Regions from separate parts of the Terrabacter ginsenosidimutans genome, predicted to be linked through region 1. Evidence: riboswitches for the same ligand, from Rfam matches in the RefSeq annotation. Region 1 holds a riboswitch; the other holds the start of a gene.
What was found. A riboswitch is a leader RNA that binds a small molecule or an ion and turns the genes downstream of it on or off. The one in region 1 is predicted to bind cobalamin.
Positions count from the first base shown of each region.

Region 1 (7,675 bases):
ACGCAGGCTCGCGACGAGCGCCGGGTCCCCGACGACGTAGCCGGCTCGCAGACCAGCGAGGCCCCACGTCTTCGTCAGTGAGCGGATGACGAGCAGGCCCTCGAGGTCGGGCCCGATGAGCGACTCGGGCTCTCCAGGGACGGCGTCCATGAAGGCCTCGTCGACGATGAGCACCCGTCCGGGGCGACGCATCGCCCGCAGGTCCGCGGCCCGGTGCAGCACGCCCGTCGGGTTCGTCGGGTTGCCGACGACGACGAGTTCGGCGTCGGCGTGCTGGCCGGTGCGCGAGAAGGCGCCGGGATCGAGGCGGAAGCCGTCGTCGCGCCGTAGGAGATGACGGCCGACTTCCCTTCCTGCCGCGAGCAGAGCGGCCTCCGGCTCGGTGAACTGCGGGTGCACGACGACCGGGCGCTGACCGGGGACGGCGCGGGCGACGAGCGTGAACGCCTCGGCGCCACCTGCGGTCGGGAGCACGCTCTCCGGGCCCACGCCGTGCCGGGCGGCGACGGCCAGGACCGCCGGAGTCGGGTCGGGATAGCGACCGAGGTCGCGCAGCGAGTCCGCGATGACGTCGGCGAGCCAGGGAGGCGGTGCGGGCAGCCGGACGTTGACAGCCAGGTCGACGAGACCCGGGGCGAGGTCGCGGTCACCGTGGTAGTGCAGGTCGACGCTCACGACGCCCGCCTCCGCGAACCGGACGACAGGGCATACGCGTGCACGGCGTCGGCGAAACGGGCGGCGAGCCGGGGATGACCTGCCCAGTGCGTGTGGAGGTAGGACGCGTGGAGCGTGGCGCGGCCGGTGCCGGCGGGGTCGAGGGCGAAGCCGTCGGGCGTCCCGTCGAGCAGCCACGCCGCAGTGCTCGAGGGCTCGTCGACGCCGACGGTCGTCCGGTGGAACTCGTGGCCCGTCACGCGGGTGCCGGCCACCCCGAGCACCGAGTCGCCGGGCGCGATCGCGACGCGGTAGCCGAGCGTGAGTCGAGGGCCCATCGCGCCGACGGCGGGGATGGCGCCGACCATGTCGTGGCCGTCGACGGACTCGGTGAGGTAGAGCATGCCGGCGCACTCGGCCACCGTGGGCAGGCCGGAGCGCACAGCGTCCCGGATGTGCTGTCGCAGGGTGGCGTTCGCGGACAGCTCCTCGGCGTGCACTTCTGGGAAGCCGCCTCCGAGGTAGAGGCCGGCGGTGCCGGTGGGCAGCGCTCGGGCGTGGAGCGGGTCGAAGACGATGGGCTCGAGACCGGTCGCACGCAGCAGCTCGTCGGTCTCGGCGTAGCGGAAGGTGAAGGCGCGTCCGCCCGCGACGGCCACGACCGGACGCGGTCCGTCGGGAGTCGGTCGGGCAGCCTCAGCGAGAGCGGCCGCCGGGTCCCATGCCGGGACGTCGAGCTCCGGGGCCGAGCGCGCGATCGACAGGACCGCGTCGAGGTCGAGGTGCTCGGCCACGTGCTCGGCGAGGAGCCGTACCGAGCGGGCCGCCTCCTCGCGCTCGGCGGCGGGCACGAGCCCGAGGTGGCGTGACGGCGCCTCGATGCTCGGGTCACGCGGCAGCACGCCGAGCACCGGGACGCCAGTGGCCTCGAGCGCCGACCAGACCTCGCGCGTGTGGCGGCCCGAGGCTGCCTTGTTGAGCACGACGCCGGCCACGTGGACGCCGGGCTCGAAGGTCGCCAGGCCGTGGACGACCGCCGCGGCGGTACGCGTCATGTGGCTGATGTCGAGGGCGAGCACGACCGGCGTCCGCGTCAGGGTCGCGACGTGCGCGGTCGACGCGTAGCCGCCGCCGCCGATGCGTCCGTCGAACAGGCCCATGACACCTTCGATGACGGCGACGTCGGTCGTGCCGTGAGCGGCCGCACCGTGCACGAGCAGCGGCGCCACCCGGTCCTGCCCGCAGAGGAAGGGGTCGAGGTTGCGGCCCGGGCGCCCCGTGGCGAGCGTGTGGTAGCCGGGATCGATGAAGTCGGGTCCCACCTTGAACCCCGAGACGCCCAGCCCGCGGGCGCGGAGGGCGGCCATGAGCCCGGTCGCGACGGTCGTCTTGCCGTGGCCCGACCCGGGGGCGGCGACGACGAGGCGCGGCAGGTGGGTGGTCGTCACCACTCGATCCCCCGTTGCCCCTTCTGGCCCGCGTCGAACGGGTGCTTCACCTTCGTCATCTCCGTCACGAGGTCGGCGAGGTCGAGCAGGCCCTGGGGGCAGCGCCGCCCGGTGATGACGACGTGCTGGTGGCCCGGACGGTCGCGCAGCGTCGCCACGACGTCCTCGACGTCGACCCAGCCCCACGCCATCGGGTAGGTGAACTCGTCGAGGACGTAGACGCCGTGGGTCTCGGCGGCGAGCCGCCGCTTGATCTCGGCCCACCCCTCACGAGCCGTCTCGGCGTGGTCGTCCTCGGTGCCCTCCTTGCGGGTCCACGACCAGCCGGCGCCCATCTTGTGCCACTCCATCGGGCCGCCCCTGCCGGTCTCGCGGTGCAGCTCGCCGAGCGTCTCGACGGCGGTCTGCTCGCCGATGCGCCACTTCGCGCTCTTGACGAACTGGAACACCCCGACCGACCAGCCCTGGTTCCACCCGCGGAGGGCGAGCCCGAAGGCGGCGGTCGACTTCCCCTTGCCGTCGCCGGTGTGGACGATGACGAGCGGCCGGTTGCGTCGTTGGCGCGTCGTGAGCCCGTCCGCCGGAACGGTCGTCGGCCGGCCCTGCATCAGGCGGCCCGTCCCGTCGTGGGGAGGGCGGTGCGGGCGGCTCCGACGATGGCCGCGGCGGCGAGCTCGCCGACGGGCAGGTGCTCGGCGCCGAGGTGCTCGGCGAGCCGGGCGGCCAGGCCCATCCGGAACCGCCCCGACTCGCAGTCGAGCACGACGGACTCGACCCCCTCGTGCCGCAGCCGAGCGGCGACGCGGCCGGCGCGCCGCAGTGCGTCAGTCCCGCTCGTCGCGCGCCCGTCCGTGACGACGACGAGCAGCGCTCGCCGGTTCGGGTCGCGCAGGCGCTCGACCCGCAACGTGTCGTATGCCGTCTCGAGCCCTTCGGCGAGCGGGGTCCGTCCGCCGTGGGGCAGGTCGCGCAGCCGGCGCGCGGCGATCTCGACCGATCCGGTCGGCGGAAGGGTCAGCTCGGCGCCGTTCCCGCGGAAGGTCACGAGGCCGACCTTGTCGCGGCGCTGGTAGGCGTCGAGCAGCAACGACAGCACGGCCGACTTCACGGCCTCCATGCGCTTGCGCGCCGCCATCGAGCCCGACGCGTCGACGCAGAGCAGGACGAGGTTGGACTCGCGGCCCTGCAGGACCGAGCGGCGCAGGTCGCCGGGCATCACCCGGAGCCGGCCGGCGCGGTTGCCGCCTCGTGCTGCGGCTGCGCGGATGGTGGCCGGCAGGTGGACCGGCCCGGTCCGGGCGCTCGTCGAGCCGACACGACGACCGGTGCTCGTCAGGGCTGCCGAACGTCGGCCCGGGTCACCCTGTCCGACTCCCTTGGCGCGCAGCAGTCTTGCCCGGTAGGGCTCGTCGGCGGCACTGACACCCGACGCGGCGACCCCGGCTCCCGGCGCCGCGGGCGCCTCGAGCTCTTCCGACTCGGGCCTCTCGTGCTCGGCGCGCTGCGGCGCAGGCTGTCGTTCCGACTCCTGAACGTCTGCGCGCGCCGTCTCCGACGACGTGCTCCGCTGCGCCTCGCCGTCGTGGTCCCCTGAGGTGTCGGGCTGGGGCTCGGTCTGGGGCTCGCGGTCGGGGTCCGGCTCGGGCTCCGGCTCGTCGTCGCCGAGGAGCTCGTCGAGGAGGTCCTCGTCGAGGCCGGGGGAGTCGAACGGGTTGCGCCGCCGGCGGTGCGGCAGCGCGAGACGCGCCGCAGCACGCACGTCGGCGACGGTCACGGTCGTGCGGCCGGACCAGGCCGCATGCGCCACGGCAGCGCGCGCGGTGACGATGTCGGCGCGCAGGCCGTCCACCTCGAACGCCGCACACACGGTCGCGATCCTCGTCAGCATCTCGTCGGTCAGGGTGACCCCGGCGAGGGCCGACCGCGCGTCTTCGATGCGTCGTCGCAGGGCCTCCTGGTCGGCCTCGAACCGCGCCACGAACTCCGCCGGCTCGGCGTCGAAGGCCAGCCGACGGCGTACGACCTCGGCGCGCAGCGCGGGCTCGCGGGGAGCAGCGACCTCGACGGTGAGGCCGAAGCGGTCGAGCAGCTGCGGGCGCAGCTCGCCCTCCTCGGGGTTCATCGTGCCGACGAGGACGATGCGGGCCGCGTGGGAGACCGAGACACCGTCGCGCTCGACGGTGTTGCGGCCCATCGCCGCCGCGTCGAGCAGCAGGTCGACGAGGTGGTCGTGGAGGAGGTTCACCTCGTCGACGTAGAGGATGCCGCGGTTCGCGGCCGCGAGCAGGCCGGGCTGGTATGCCGTCTCGCCGCGTCCCAGCGCCCGCTCGAGGTCGAGCGACCCGACGACCCGGTCCTCGGTGGCGCCGATCGGCAGCTCGACGAGACGAGCGGCGCGGGAGGCTGTCGGGGTCGCGGCGTCGTGCGGCCCGTCGGGGCAGGCGGCCCGGTCGCCCGGCGCGCAGCCGAACCGGCAGTCGGCGACGACCTGCTGGCGGGGGAGCACGGCGGCGAGGCCGCGCACCATCGTCGACTTCGCGGTGCCCTTCTCGCCGCGCACGAGGACGCCGCCCACGTCGGGTGACACGGCCGTGAGGATGAGTGCCAGCGCCAGGTCGTCGGAGCCCACGACCGCCGAGAACGGGAAGGTCTCGGGTGGCGGGCTGTCCCGGACAGGGGTTTTCGAGTCGTTCGAACCGTCGCGCATCTGACTGCGAGCCTCCTGCGGGTGCCTCGCCCGCGTCGGTGGACCGGACGCGCCCGGCGGGCACGACCAGCGACGGGAGATGCCCTGGCTGCTCCCGACCGGTGGGTCGGGAGTTCACAGTGGCGGGACCGCTCCGGATTCGCACCGGATTCCTCTCCAGTCGCCATCGCGCAGTCTGCCAGACGCCGGACAGCCCGGCACGCGGGTGTCAGCCCTCGGTGTCGATACCGAGGTCGGCGTCCGAGGGCAGGATGCTCGAGAGGAGGTACCACACGTCCGTGGGCGTGGTCGGCGTCAGTGACAGGCGGTCATGGCCGGGGGCACCGGTGGAGCCCTCCAGCGCGAGCATGCCCGCGGTGGTGTCGAGCACCGAGACGCGACGGCTGACGAGGTCGTCGTCGGAGCGCACGGCCCGACCCGGGGGAGCCCATGAGACGTCGGCGGACCAGAAGCACCACGCGCCGGCGCGGACGAGCTCGGCTGCCTCGTCCCAGTGCGGGGCGAGTGCCGAGGCGAGGTCGTGCGCCGCGCGGACGCGACGACCGTCGTCGGGGTCGACGAGACCGTCCAGCAGGTCCGAGGTCACGCTCGCGCTGCCCGGAGCCAGCCGTGGTCGCGGACGCAGCCGGACGAGGCGGGCGATCGTGGTCGGGACGAACTCCGTTGCCACGCCGGCGAAGTCGTAGGTGCCGTCACCGACGTCGGCGAGCACGGCCGAGAGGACCGACATCCACGCCTGGTGCACGAGCAGGCCCTGCCGAGAGGCCACGACCGTCTCGAGCTGCGCCAGGGGTCGGGTCACCGCGGCCAGCCCGGGGGCCAGCACCTCGTGCGGCCGCCCGTCGACGAGCACTCCGGCTGCGGTCAGGTCGGCCAGCATGCCGTCCGAGACGCCGTTGGCGGCCGACCCGAGGTCGACGAGGGACTCGAAGGTGGTCGGGTCGAGGCGGACCCGGCCCACCGTGACGTCGAACTGCACGGTCACGCGGACCGCCTCCCCGCCGCGGTGGGGTCGACGACGAGGCTCGAGAAGACGTGGGCGAGCAGCTCGCCCTGCGCCGCCCACGCCAGCGTGCTCGTCGTCGCGGTGAGGGTCACGCCCGTGCCGCCGACGACGGTGGCCCGCTGCTCCACGGTGACCGAGCGGTTGTCGTCCGTGGCGTACGTGGCGAGACGTCGCAGGCCGGGCTGGCCCCCGACCGTGACGCGCTCGGCGTCCAGGGGGACGTAGTCGGCGAGGTGCGCGGCGAGGTAGGACTCGGTGCCGACCTGCCAGTCGCGCAGCGACAGCGAGACGTCGGTGACGGTCAGCACGAGGTTGGCCCGGAACAGGCCCTCCTGCTCCGGCTCGACGACGACGAGCTCGACACCGTCGTGGGGGTGGTGGACGGTCTCCCACGCGTCCGGCACGAGGAGTGAGACGGCGCCGCCGGCGACGAGCTCGCGCCGCGGGTCACCGGGGACCGGCAGGCTCATCGAGCGCCCTTCCGGTCGGGCCTGCGGCGCCGGTCGCCGATGATGCGGACCTGCAGACGGGGTGCCCGGGCCTCCTGCGACCAGCGCGGTACGTACCACCGCGGCACGGGGAGGAAGAGGCCTCCCCAGAGGCTGACCACGAGGCCGACGAGCAGGAGCGGGACGTAGGCGAGAGCGCCCTTGTTGGCGCCGTCGTCGTAGCCGCGCAGGCCGGCGGTGGCGGCAAGGACGAGGGCCAGGCCGGGGAGCCAGAAGAGGATCGCGGACTCCTGGAAGCGGTCGCCCACCCACCAGCGCGCACCGTGCGTGCGGCCCAGGCGCGACCAGACGACGAACGCGAGCATGACGACGGCGACGACGAGGAGGAGGACGGACACGGCCACGACTCTACCCACGGGGCCCGGCGCCGGCCTGCTGGCAGGAACCGGGCAGGGAACGGGTGCAGGGCCGGCGGCAGGGAGGGGTGCGCATCAGTCGAACAACCCGCCGACGAAGCTGCCGGCGGCCTTGAACCCGTCGCCGATCTTGTCTCCCGCCCACTCGGCGGCATCCCCGACCGGGCCGACCACCTGGTCGCTCACCCAGCCGCCGACGACACCTCCGAGTCCGCCGCCGACGAAGCCGCCGATGGCTCCGCCGATCACGGCGCCGACGGGACCACCGACGGCTGCACCGATGAGGGCCCCGCCCTGGGCGCCGGCCCACGCCCCGGCCCAGGACCCGGCTGCGGTGACGGCACCGGACGTGGCCGAACGGGTGACTCGCTCCGTGGTGCCCATCGTCGGGTCGGCGGAGTCCTTGTTCCACTGGCCGAACGCCGACGCCGCGAACGAGGTCACCGTGCCGGCACGACCGGCCCACTTCGACGCGGTGCCCCACTTGGCGACGGTGGCCGCGCGGTAGGGGTTGGCCTGCCAGTTGCGGGCCTGGTTCATCGACCACGCGGACGCCCAGCGCCCCGTGGGACGTGGCAGGTAGCCGTAGCGGCCGTTGGCCATGTAGCCGCGCGGCTGCCACCGCCCGAAGTGGTTGCGCTGCAGGTAGGAGGCGAGCGCGCTCGTGCCGAACATCGCGTTGGCGGTGAGGAGGCCGGGCCACGCCAGGAACGACGCGGAGTCGTCGGGGGCGAGGTTGGACTGCTGCAGGAGCTTCTCCCAGAAGGAGTCCTCGCCCTTGCCTCCCGGTCCGCCGGTGGGCATCGCCACGGTCAGGAAGGCTGCGGAGGAGACCGACCCCCCGTCACCGCTGACGCCGCGCTGGGCCTGGGCGTTGCGGGAGAGCCGTTCGCCGAGGCGCCCCAGGTCGGTGCCGAACCTGTCGATCTGAGCCTCGATGGCCGGCCACTGGGAGATCAGCGACTGCAGGTTCTCGCCGCCCCAGTTGCCCTTGA
Region 1 covers NZ_BAABDC010000003.1:72,033-79,707, forward strand. Annotated here, with positions in the region: gene cobC (Rv2231c family histidinol phosphate aminotransferase CobC) at 1-675, opposite strand, end outside; gene ABD831_RS10620 (cobyrinic acid a,c-diamide synthase CobB) at 672-2,102, opposite strand; gene cobO (cob(I)yrinic acid a,c-diamide adenosyltransferase) at 2,099-2,710, opposite strand; gene ABD831_RS10630 (putative cobaltochelatase) at 2,710-4,809, opposite strand; cobalamin riboswitch at 4,867-5,008, opposite strand; gene ABD831_RS10635 (hypothetical protein) at 5,018-5,794, opposite strand; gene ABD831_RS10640 (hypothetical protein) at 5,791-6,285, opposite strand; gene ABD831_RS10645 (hypothetical protein) at 6,282-6,662, opposite strand; gene ABD831_RS10650 (hypothetical protein) at 6,756-7,675, opposite strand, start outside.

Region 2 (7,675 bases), on a different contig from region 1:
GAGCCCCGGCCGGACCCCGGCCACCGGACCGGCCGGGGTGTTGCCGAGCCGGGTCACGTCGGCATCAGCTTCGTGCGGGTGCCCTACGACGTGGAGGCCGAGGTCGAGGTGGCCCTCGCGCTCGAGATGCCGGGCGCCGAGGCCTACGCCCTGGAGCTGCGCGAGCAGCGCTACCGGGGCTCGGCGGTCACCACGGCCTGACGGCCTCGACCACGGGACGCGCTGTCCCCCATCGCCTCCACGACCGGACGAGCGGGGCGTCAGGCGCGGGGCAGGGCGCCCAGCCGGGCGAGGAAGACCGCCTCGGCCACGCAGACCTTCTCGAACTCGCCCAGGTGCAGCGACTCGTTGGCGCCGTGGGCCCGGGTGTCGGGGTCCTCGACACCGGTGACGATGATCGAGGCCTCGGGGAAGCGCGCGACGAAGTCGGAGATGAACGGGATCGAGCCGCCGACACCCATGTCGACGGGCTCGGTGCCCCACGCGTCGGCGAAGGACGCGCGCGCCTCGTCGTAGACGGGACCGTCGGCGTCGGCGGCGAAGCCAGAGCCGTGCTCCTCGAGGTCAACCGTCACCTTGGCACCCCACGGAGCGTGGTCGAGCAGGTGCGCCCTGAGCAGCTCGAACGCGGCCTGGGGCTCCTGGGTCGGCGCGAGGCGCATCGACACCTTGGCAGCAGCCCTGGCGGCGAGGGTGTTCGACGCCTTGTCGACCGAGGTGACGTCCATGCCGATGGTCGTGATGGACGGCTTGTTCCAGAGGCGCGTGAGGATCGAGCCGGACCCGATCAGCCCGACGCCGTCCAGCAGCCCGGACTCCTCACGGAAGCGGGCCTCGTCGTAGTCCAGCTCGGCGGCCGTGCCCTCGTCGAGGCCCTGGACGGCGACGTTTCCCTCCTCGTCGTGCAGCGAGGCGAGCAGGCGGATGAGCGCCGTGACGGCGTCCGGCGCCGCGCCGCCGAACATCCCTGAGTGCACGGAGTGGTCGAGCGTCTCGACACGGACGACGCACCGGACGCCGCCACGCAGCGTGGTCGTCAGGGCGGGCTCGCCGATGGCCCAGTTGCCGGAGTCGGCGATGACGATCGCGTCGGCGGCGAGCCGGTGCCCGTGCTTCTCGAGGATCGTCGGCAGCGACGCGGAGCCGTACTCCTCCTCACCCTCGACGAAGACGGTGACGCCGACGGGCAGGCTGCCCGCGTGCGCCCGGAGCGCGGCCACGTGCGCCATGACCCCGGCCTTGTCGTCGGCTGCGCCGCGCCCGTAGAGGCGGCCGTCGCGCTCGGTCGGCTCGAAGGGAGGCGTGTCCCAGTCGGCGTCGTCGCCGGGAGGCTGCACGTCGTGGTGGGCGTAGAGCGTCACCGTCGGCGCACCCTCGGGTCCGTCGAGGTGGCCGATGACGGCGGGCCGCCCACCCTCGACGACGATCTCGACGTCGAGACCCTCCCGGCGGAGCAGCTCGGCCACGGCCTCGGCGCTGCGCGCCACCTGGCTCTGGTCGAAGGAGGAGGCCGACACGCTCGGGATGCGCACGAGCTCCTCGAGGTCGGCTCGCACCTGCGGCATGAGCTCGGCCACGCGGTTGCGGATCTGCTGGATCTGGTCGGGGGTGAGGGCGTCGTCAGTCACGAGCCCGACCCTACCCACGCGCCGTCAGCACCCATCGGTAGGTTCGGGCAGATGGGAGACAACACGTTCGTCGCCGGGCAGGAGCCCTGGCTCGAGCGCCTGGGCAACCTGCGCAACGTCGTGCGCCAGGAGATGGTCACCCGCCAGCTCGCCGCACACCTGCCCCGGGGGCCGCTGCGCGTCCTCGACGTCGGCGCCGGCCAGGGCACGCAGGCGCTGCGCCTGGCCCGGCGTGGGCACTCGGTGACCGCGGTCGAGCCGGACGGGCGCATGCGGGCCGCCTTCGAGCAGGCCGCCGCCGGGCTCACGCCCGGGCAGCGCGAGCACGTCACCCTCGTGGCCACCGACCTCGCCGGGCTGGCGAGCGTGACGCGGCCGACGGCATACGACGTCGTCATGTGCCACGGCGTGCTGATGTACCTGCCCGAGAGCCGCGCGGCGGTCGCCGGGCTGGCCCGGCGGGTGGCACCCGGCGGCATCGTGTCGATCGCGGCGCGCAACGGCGACGCGATGGCCTGGCGTCCAGCAGTCCGGCACGACTGGCCGGCCGCCCTCGCAATGCTCGACGAGATGCGCCGCGCCGCGGAGGAGGGCCGGGACGCCCGCTACCGCAACGAGATCGGCGTCGACGCGCGGGCCGACACGCTCGCCTCGCTGACGGCCGACTGCGAGGCCGCCGGGCTCGAGGTGACCGCCTGGTACGGCATCCGGGTCGCGAGCGACGACGTCGCCGTCGACGAGCCGGCACCCGAGGGTGACGAGCTGACCACGCTGCTCGACGTCGAGGAGAGGCTCGGCTCGACCGACCCGTACCGCGCGCTCGGCACCCTCCTCCACGTCGTCGCGCGACGCAAGGGCTGACGACCGCGCTCCCCGCGTGCTTGGCTCGGACCATGGACGGAGCCGACCGGCTGCAGCAGGCGTTCGCGGCCGTTCCGCGTGCCGACTTCCTCCCGCGCGGTGCCCGCTCGCGCGCCGGTTACGACGTCCCGATCCTCATCGGGCACGGGCAGACGAGCTCGCAGCCCAGCACCGTCGACGACATGCTGCGCCTGCTCGACGTGCGACCCGGCCAGCGGGTGCTCGACGTCGGCTCCGGTTCCGGCTGGACGACCGCCCTGCTGGCCCACCTCACCGGTCCGAGCGGTGAGGTGGTCGGGGTCGAGCTCGAGCCCGAGCTGGCTCGGTGGGGCGCCGCGAACCTCGCCCGGTCAGGTGTGCCGTGGGCCACCATCCGGGCGGCAGAGCCGGGCGTGCTCGGTGACCCCGCCCACGGCCCGTGGGACCGGATCCTCGTCTCGGCGAACGCCACGGCACTCCCCCAGCCGCTCCTCGACCAGCTGCGCGACCCGGGTCGGCTCGTCGTCCCGGTCGCGGGCACCATGACCCTCGTCGTGCGCGACCACGACGTCCTCACGACGACCCAGCACGGGCGCTACCGGTTCGTGCCGCTGCGCACGGCCCCGGACGCACCGGGCTGAGGGGTCGTATGCCACGGCCCGCGGGCGCGATGCGGGACTGGCACCCGCTTCGGCTTAGAGTGGCTCCGTGTTCGGACGCAAGAAGACCATCAACGACGAGCTCGCCAGCACGGTCTCGACCGACCCGGCGCGCCCGGGGGCCAAGAACCGGCCCACGCCGAAGCGGCGCGAGCAGGAGGCGCTCAACAAGCGTCCGCTCATCGTCACCGACCGCAAGGCGGCCGGCGCGCAGGACAAGGCGGCCCGGCGCGAGGCGATGGCCAAGCAGCGGGCCGGCATGATGACCGGCGACGAGAAGTACCTCCCGGCCCGTGACAAGGGGTCGCGCCGTCGCTTCATCCGCGACACCGTCGACGCCCGCTGGAACATCGGCGAGTTCATGCTCCCGGTCATGCTCATCGTGCTGCTGCTCAGCTTCGTGCGCACCAACTGGGCCCTGCTGCTCGTCTTCGTGCTCGTCTACGGCCTGATCCTCGTGGCCATCGGCGACGCCCTGCTCATGTGGCGCCGCACGCGTCGCAAGGTCGAGGACAAGTTCGGCGGCGCCGAGAAGGGCGACGCGTGGTACGCCATCATGCGCGCCTTCCAGATGCGCCGCACCCGCATGCCCAAGCCGCAGGTCGCGCGCGGGCAGCACCCGGCCTGAGCGACGCGACGTCGCCCGGCCGGGACGTACGCAACGGTCAGGGCTGCAGGTCCGCGAACGCGAGCGGCGCCCGCGTGACGGCATACGTCGCGAAGTAGAGCTTGTCGATCGAGCCGTCGGCCGCCCGGACGACCTCGAGGACCTCGCCCCGCTCCCGGCCGGCCACGGCCCGGAAACGGTCGGTGCCCTCGGCGGCATAGCGCGTCTCGGACAGCTGCTCGTCATCGGCGAGCCGCGACCACAGCTCACCCTCGCGGACGAAGAACGTGATGGGCGAGCCCTCGGACCACCACAGGCCGAGCAGCTCGGTGAGGCCGGGCTGCTCCGTCTCGGGCACCCACGGCGCCGCGAGCGAGGGCTCGGCCTCGATGACCGCCTCGACGAGGTCGGTGGCGAGCCCGAGGGTCAACGCCCCGGACGTGGCGTTGGCGAAGACGACCGCCCCGACGCCGTCCTTGCGCCGGACCCGCAGGCCGGTGAGGAAGCCAGGCATGGCGCCCCCGTGCCCGACGTAGACTCGGTCGCCGCGCCGCCCCATGCCGAAGCCGAGACCGTAGGCGCCGCTCCAGCCGTCGACGTCGGTCATGATGATCGGCCGGCACATCTCCTCGACGGTGTCGGGCTGCACGACGCGGCCGTCGGGGCTCGCGACGTAGGCGGCGTAGCGGCCCATGTCGGCGACGGTCGACCACAGCCCCCCGAACGGGGCCGTCGCGCCCAGGCTGAAGAAGGGCTCCTCGCTCGCCGTGCCGGCGTAGGGGTCGACCTGGTAGCCGACGGCACGGTCGTCCGCGGGAGCGAGTCCGGTGCGCGTCATCCCCAGGGGGTCCAGCACGCGCTCTCGCACGACCTGCTCCCAGTCCTGCCCGGTGACGCGCTCGACCACCGCGCCGAGCAGACCGTAGGCAAGGTTCGAGTAGTGGAAGGCGTGGTGACCGGGAAGCACCTGCTCGGCGTCCTCCACACCGGCGAGGAACTCCTCGCGCTCGGGGGCCTCGAGGCTCTCCCAGATGTTGCCGACTGGCTCGCGCTGCAAGCCGGAGGCGTGGGCGAGCATCTGCCGCAACGGAACCCGCCCGTGCCTCGTGCCGGGGAGATGGGTCTCTAGCGTGTCGTCGAGGGACAGCCGGCCCTCGTCACGAAGCGACATGACCGTCAGCGCGGTGAACGTCTTCGTCACCGAGCCGATCATGAACTGGGTGTCGTCGGTGGCCGACGCCGGGCTCGTCCCGAGGCGCGCCGAGCCCACGTGCGCCGACCAGACGAGGTGTCCGTCCCGGACGACACCGACGCTGACCCCCGGCGAGCGCCACGTGCGCTGCGCCGTCACGACACGGGCGAGGAGGTCGCGCTCGAGCCCGGCCGACAGGGTCGTGTCGCGGCCCGCCGGCGTCGCGCTCACTCCGCCGCCCGGAGGCTCATCGGACCGTAGACGACGGCATCGTGCTCACGCAGGGTGACGGCCTCGACGCCGGCGTCGAGCAGCTCACGCCACGACTCCCCGAGGTAGCTCTCGGCGTCGCTCTGGGTCGGGAAGCCCGTGGTCGTCAGGCCCTCCCCCTCCACCGGATTCCCGTGGGCGTCGAGGAACAGCCAGGTCCAGTCAGCACTCATGTGGCCACCCTAGTTGGCGGCTCGTTTGACGCGTGGCAGCCCCACGTGCGACGGTTCGCCTAACCGAAGGACGATGGGGCAAGCCGGTGTGACTCCGGCGCTGACCCGCAACCGTGAAGCCACTCCCCGCCGCCAGCCGGCTCGGGGTGACCAGTCGGAAAACCCGCGTCCTACCGGCTCCTTTGTCAGTCTGTCGTGGAATGCGGACCGGAGTCACCCCGCCGGGCCGGCGTCAGCCAGCAGACCCGACATGGTGTCCGACCGCGAGGAGGAAACCGTGTCCCTTGTCCGTCGTGCCCCGCTCCGGGTCGTCTTCGCCGCCCTCGTGGCGACGCTGCTCTCCGCCCTGACGGTTGCGCCAGCCCATGCCGCCGCCTACCGCTACTGGGGCTTCTACCAGCTCGCGGACGGCGCCTGGGCCTTCGCCCAGAAGGGCCCGGACCAGACGGTCCCCAAGGACGGCAGCGTCGACGGCTGGCGCTTCGCCGTCGCCGACGAGGCCTCGACCCGCTACCCGCGAGCCGTGATGACGTTCGACCAGGTCTGCGGCTCGACGCCCGCCGAGGCGGGCAAGAAGCGCGTGGGGCTCGTCGTCGACTTCGGCCGCCCTGCCGATGCAGCTGACAACGCGACGCCTCCCGCCCCCAAGGCGCTGTGCGCCGTGGTCGCGGCCGACGCCACGAGCTCGGCCGTGCTGGCCCTTGCCGGTGACGTCCGTGTGGAGAAGGGCCTGGTCTGCGGCGTCGACGGCTATCCCACCAGTGACTGCGGTGGAGCCGTCAAGGAGGTCAGTCCCGAGGCCAAGGCCGCCGACCAGCCGGTGACCATCGCGGCGCCCGCGGCCAGCCCCACTGCCGCTGCGACGACGCCGGCTGCCACCGCCACCGACGTCGCCGCTGCGCCGGCCTCCGGCACCTCCGGCGGGTCGGTGGCGGCCTACGTCATCGCCGGTCTCGTCCTGCTCGCCCTCGTCGCCTACCTGCTCGTGCGCTCGCGGTCGCGCGCCCGCCGGGACGTCTGAGGAGCCACGACGCGCGTGGCACGGGTCAAGGCCAGGCTCCAGCACCCTGCAGCATGGTGGCTGTGGGGGCTGGGCCTTGCCACGGCGGCGTCGCGCACGACCAACCCTGTGCTCCTGCTCCTCGTCATCGGGGTCTGCCTGCTCGTCGTCGCGGAGCGACACGACCCGGCCACGCCGAACCCGCTGCCGGCCTTCCTCGTGATCGGTGCCGTGGTCGTGGCGTTCCGCATCGTCATGACCGCGCTGCTCGGCAACGGCATCGTCGGTGGGACGGTCGTCGTGACCCTCCCCAGCGTGCCCCTGCCCGACTGGGCCGCCGCCGTGCGCCTGGGCGGCACGGTGACGCTCGAGTCGCTCCTGTATGCCGCATACGACGCCCTGCGCCTCGCAGCGGTCCTCGCGTGTCTCGGCGCCGCCAACGCGCTGGCGAGCCCGCGGCGGCTGCTGCGCTACCTACCGGCCACGCTCTACGACGTCGGCACGGCCGTCGTCGTGGGCCTCACCTTCGCGCCGCAGCTGCTCACCGACGCCCGCGACGTGCGGGCGGCCCGTACCCTCCGGGGTCGCGACGGGCGGGGCCTGCGAGAGATGGCGCGACTCACCGTGCCGGTGCTCGAGACGGCGTTCGAGCGGTCGCTCGGGCTCGCCGCCTCGATGGAGTCCCGGGGCTACGGCCGCGCGGTCCACTCGACCTCGACGAGCCGGCGCGCCGCCACCGGCCTCGCGCTCGCCGGACTCGTCGGGGTGCTGGCCGGGCTCTACGGCCTGCTCGACTCATCGGCCGGCGGCGTGCTGGGGCTGCCGGTCCTCGTCCTCGGGGCGGTGCTCGCCGGCTCCAGCCTCGTCGTCGGCGCATCGCGCGACCCCCGGTCCGGCCATCGCCGCGACCGGTGGACGTGGACCGAGACCGCGACGGTGCTCGCCGGGACCGTGCCGGCTGCCTGTCTCGTGGTCGCCTCCGTGCGCGGCTGGGAGGGCGTCGTCCCGAGCCAGCGGGCCGAGCTGCCCGAGGTCCCGCTGCTCGCCGTCCTGGCGCTGCTCGTCGCCGCGACGCCCGCGTGGTTCACACCCCGTCCCCGGGAGGTCGCTCCGTGATCACCTTCGAGCACGCGACGGTGCAGTATGCCGATGCCCCCGCTCCCAGCCTGCACGACGTCACGCTCGAGATCCCCGAGGGCGAGCTCGTCCTCGTCGTCGGCCCCACGGGCAGCGGCAAGTCGACGTTGTTGCGCACCATCAACGGGCTCGTGCCGCACTTCAGCGGGGGCACCCTGACAGGCCGCGT
Region 2 covers NZ_BAABDC010000002.1:865,002-872,676, reverse strand. Annotated here, with positions in the region: gene ABD831_RS10110 (metallophosphoesterase family protein) at 1-201, shown strand, start outside; gene ABD831_RS10105 (dipeptidase) at 261-1,628, opposite strand; gene ABD831_RS10100 (methyltransferase domain-containing protein) at 1,680-2,489, shown strand; gene ABD831_RS10095 (protein-L-isoaspartate O-methyltransferase family protein) at 2,522-3,109, shown strand; gene ABD831_RS10090 (DUF3043 domain-containing protein) at 3,177-3,755, shown strand; gene ABD831_RS10085 (serine hydrolase domain-containing protein) at 3,793-5,157, opposite strand; gene ABD831_RS10080 (hypothetical protein) at 5,154-5,369, opposite strand; cobalamin riboswitch at 5,404-5,553, shown strand; gene ABD831_RS10075 (SCO2322 family protein) at 5,647-6,390, shown strand; gene ABD831_RS10070 (energy-coupling factor transporter transmembrane component T) at 6,406-7,485, shown strand; gene ABD831_RS10065 (ATP-binding cassette domain-containing protein) at 7,482-7,675, shown strand, end outside.
Region 2: linked by a shared signal. The riboswitch ahead of ABD831_RS10075 (SCO2322 family protein) and the one ahead of ABD831_RS10630 (putative cobaltochelatase) in region 1 are both predicted to bind cobalamin.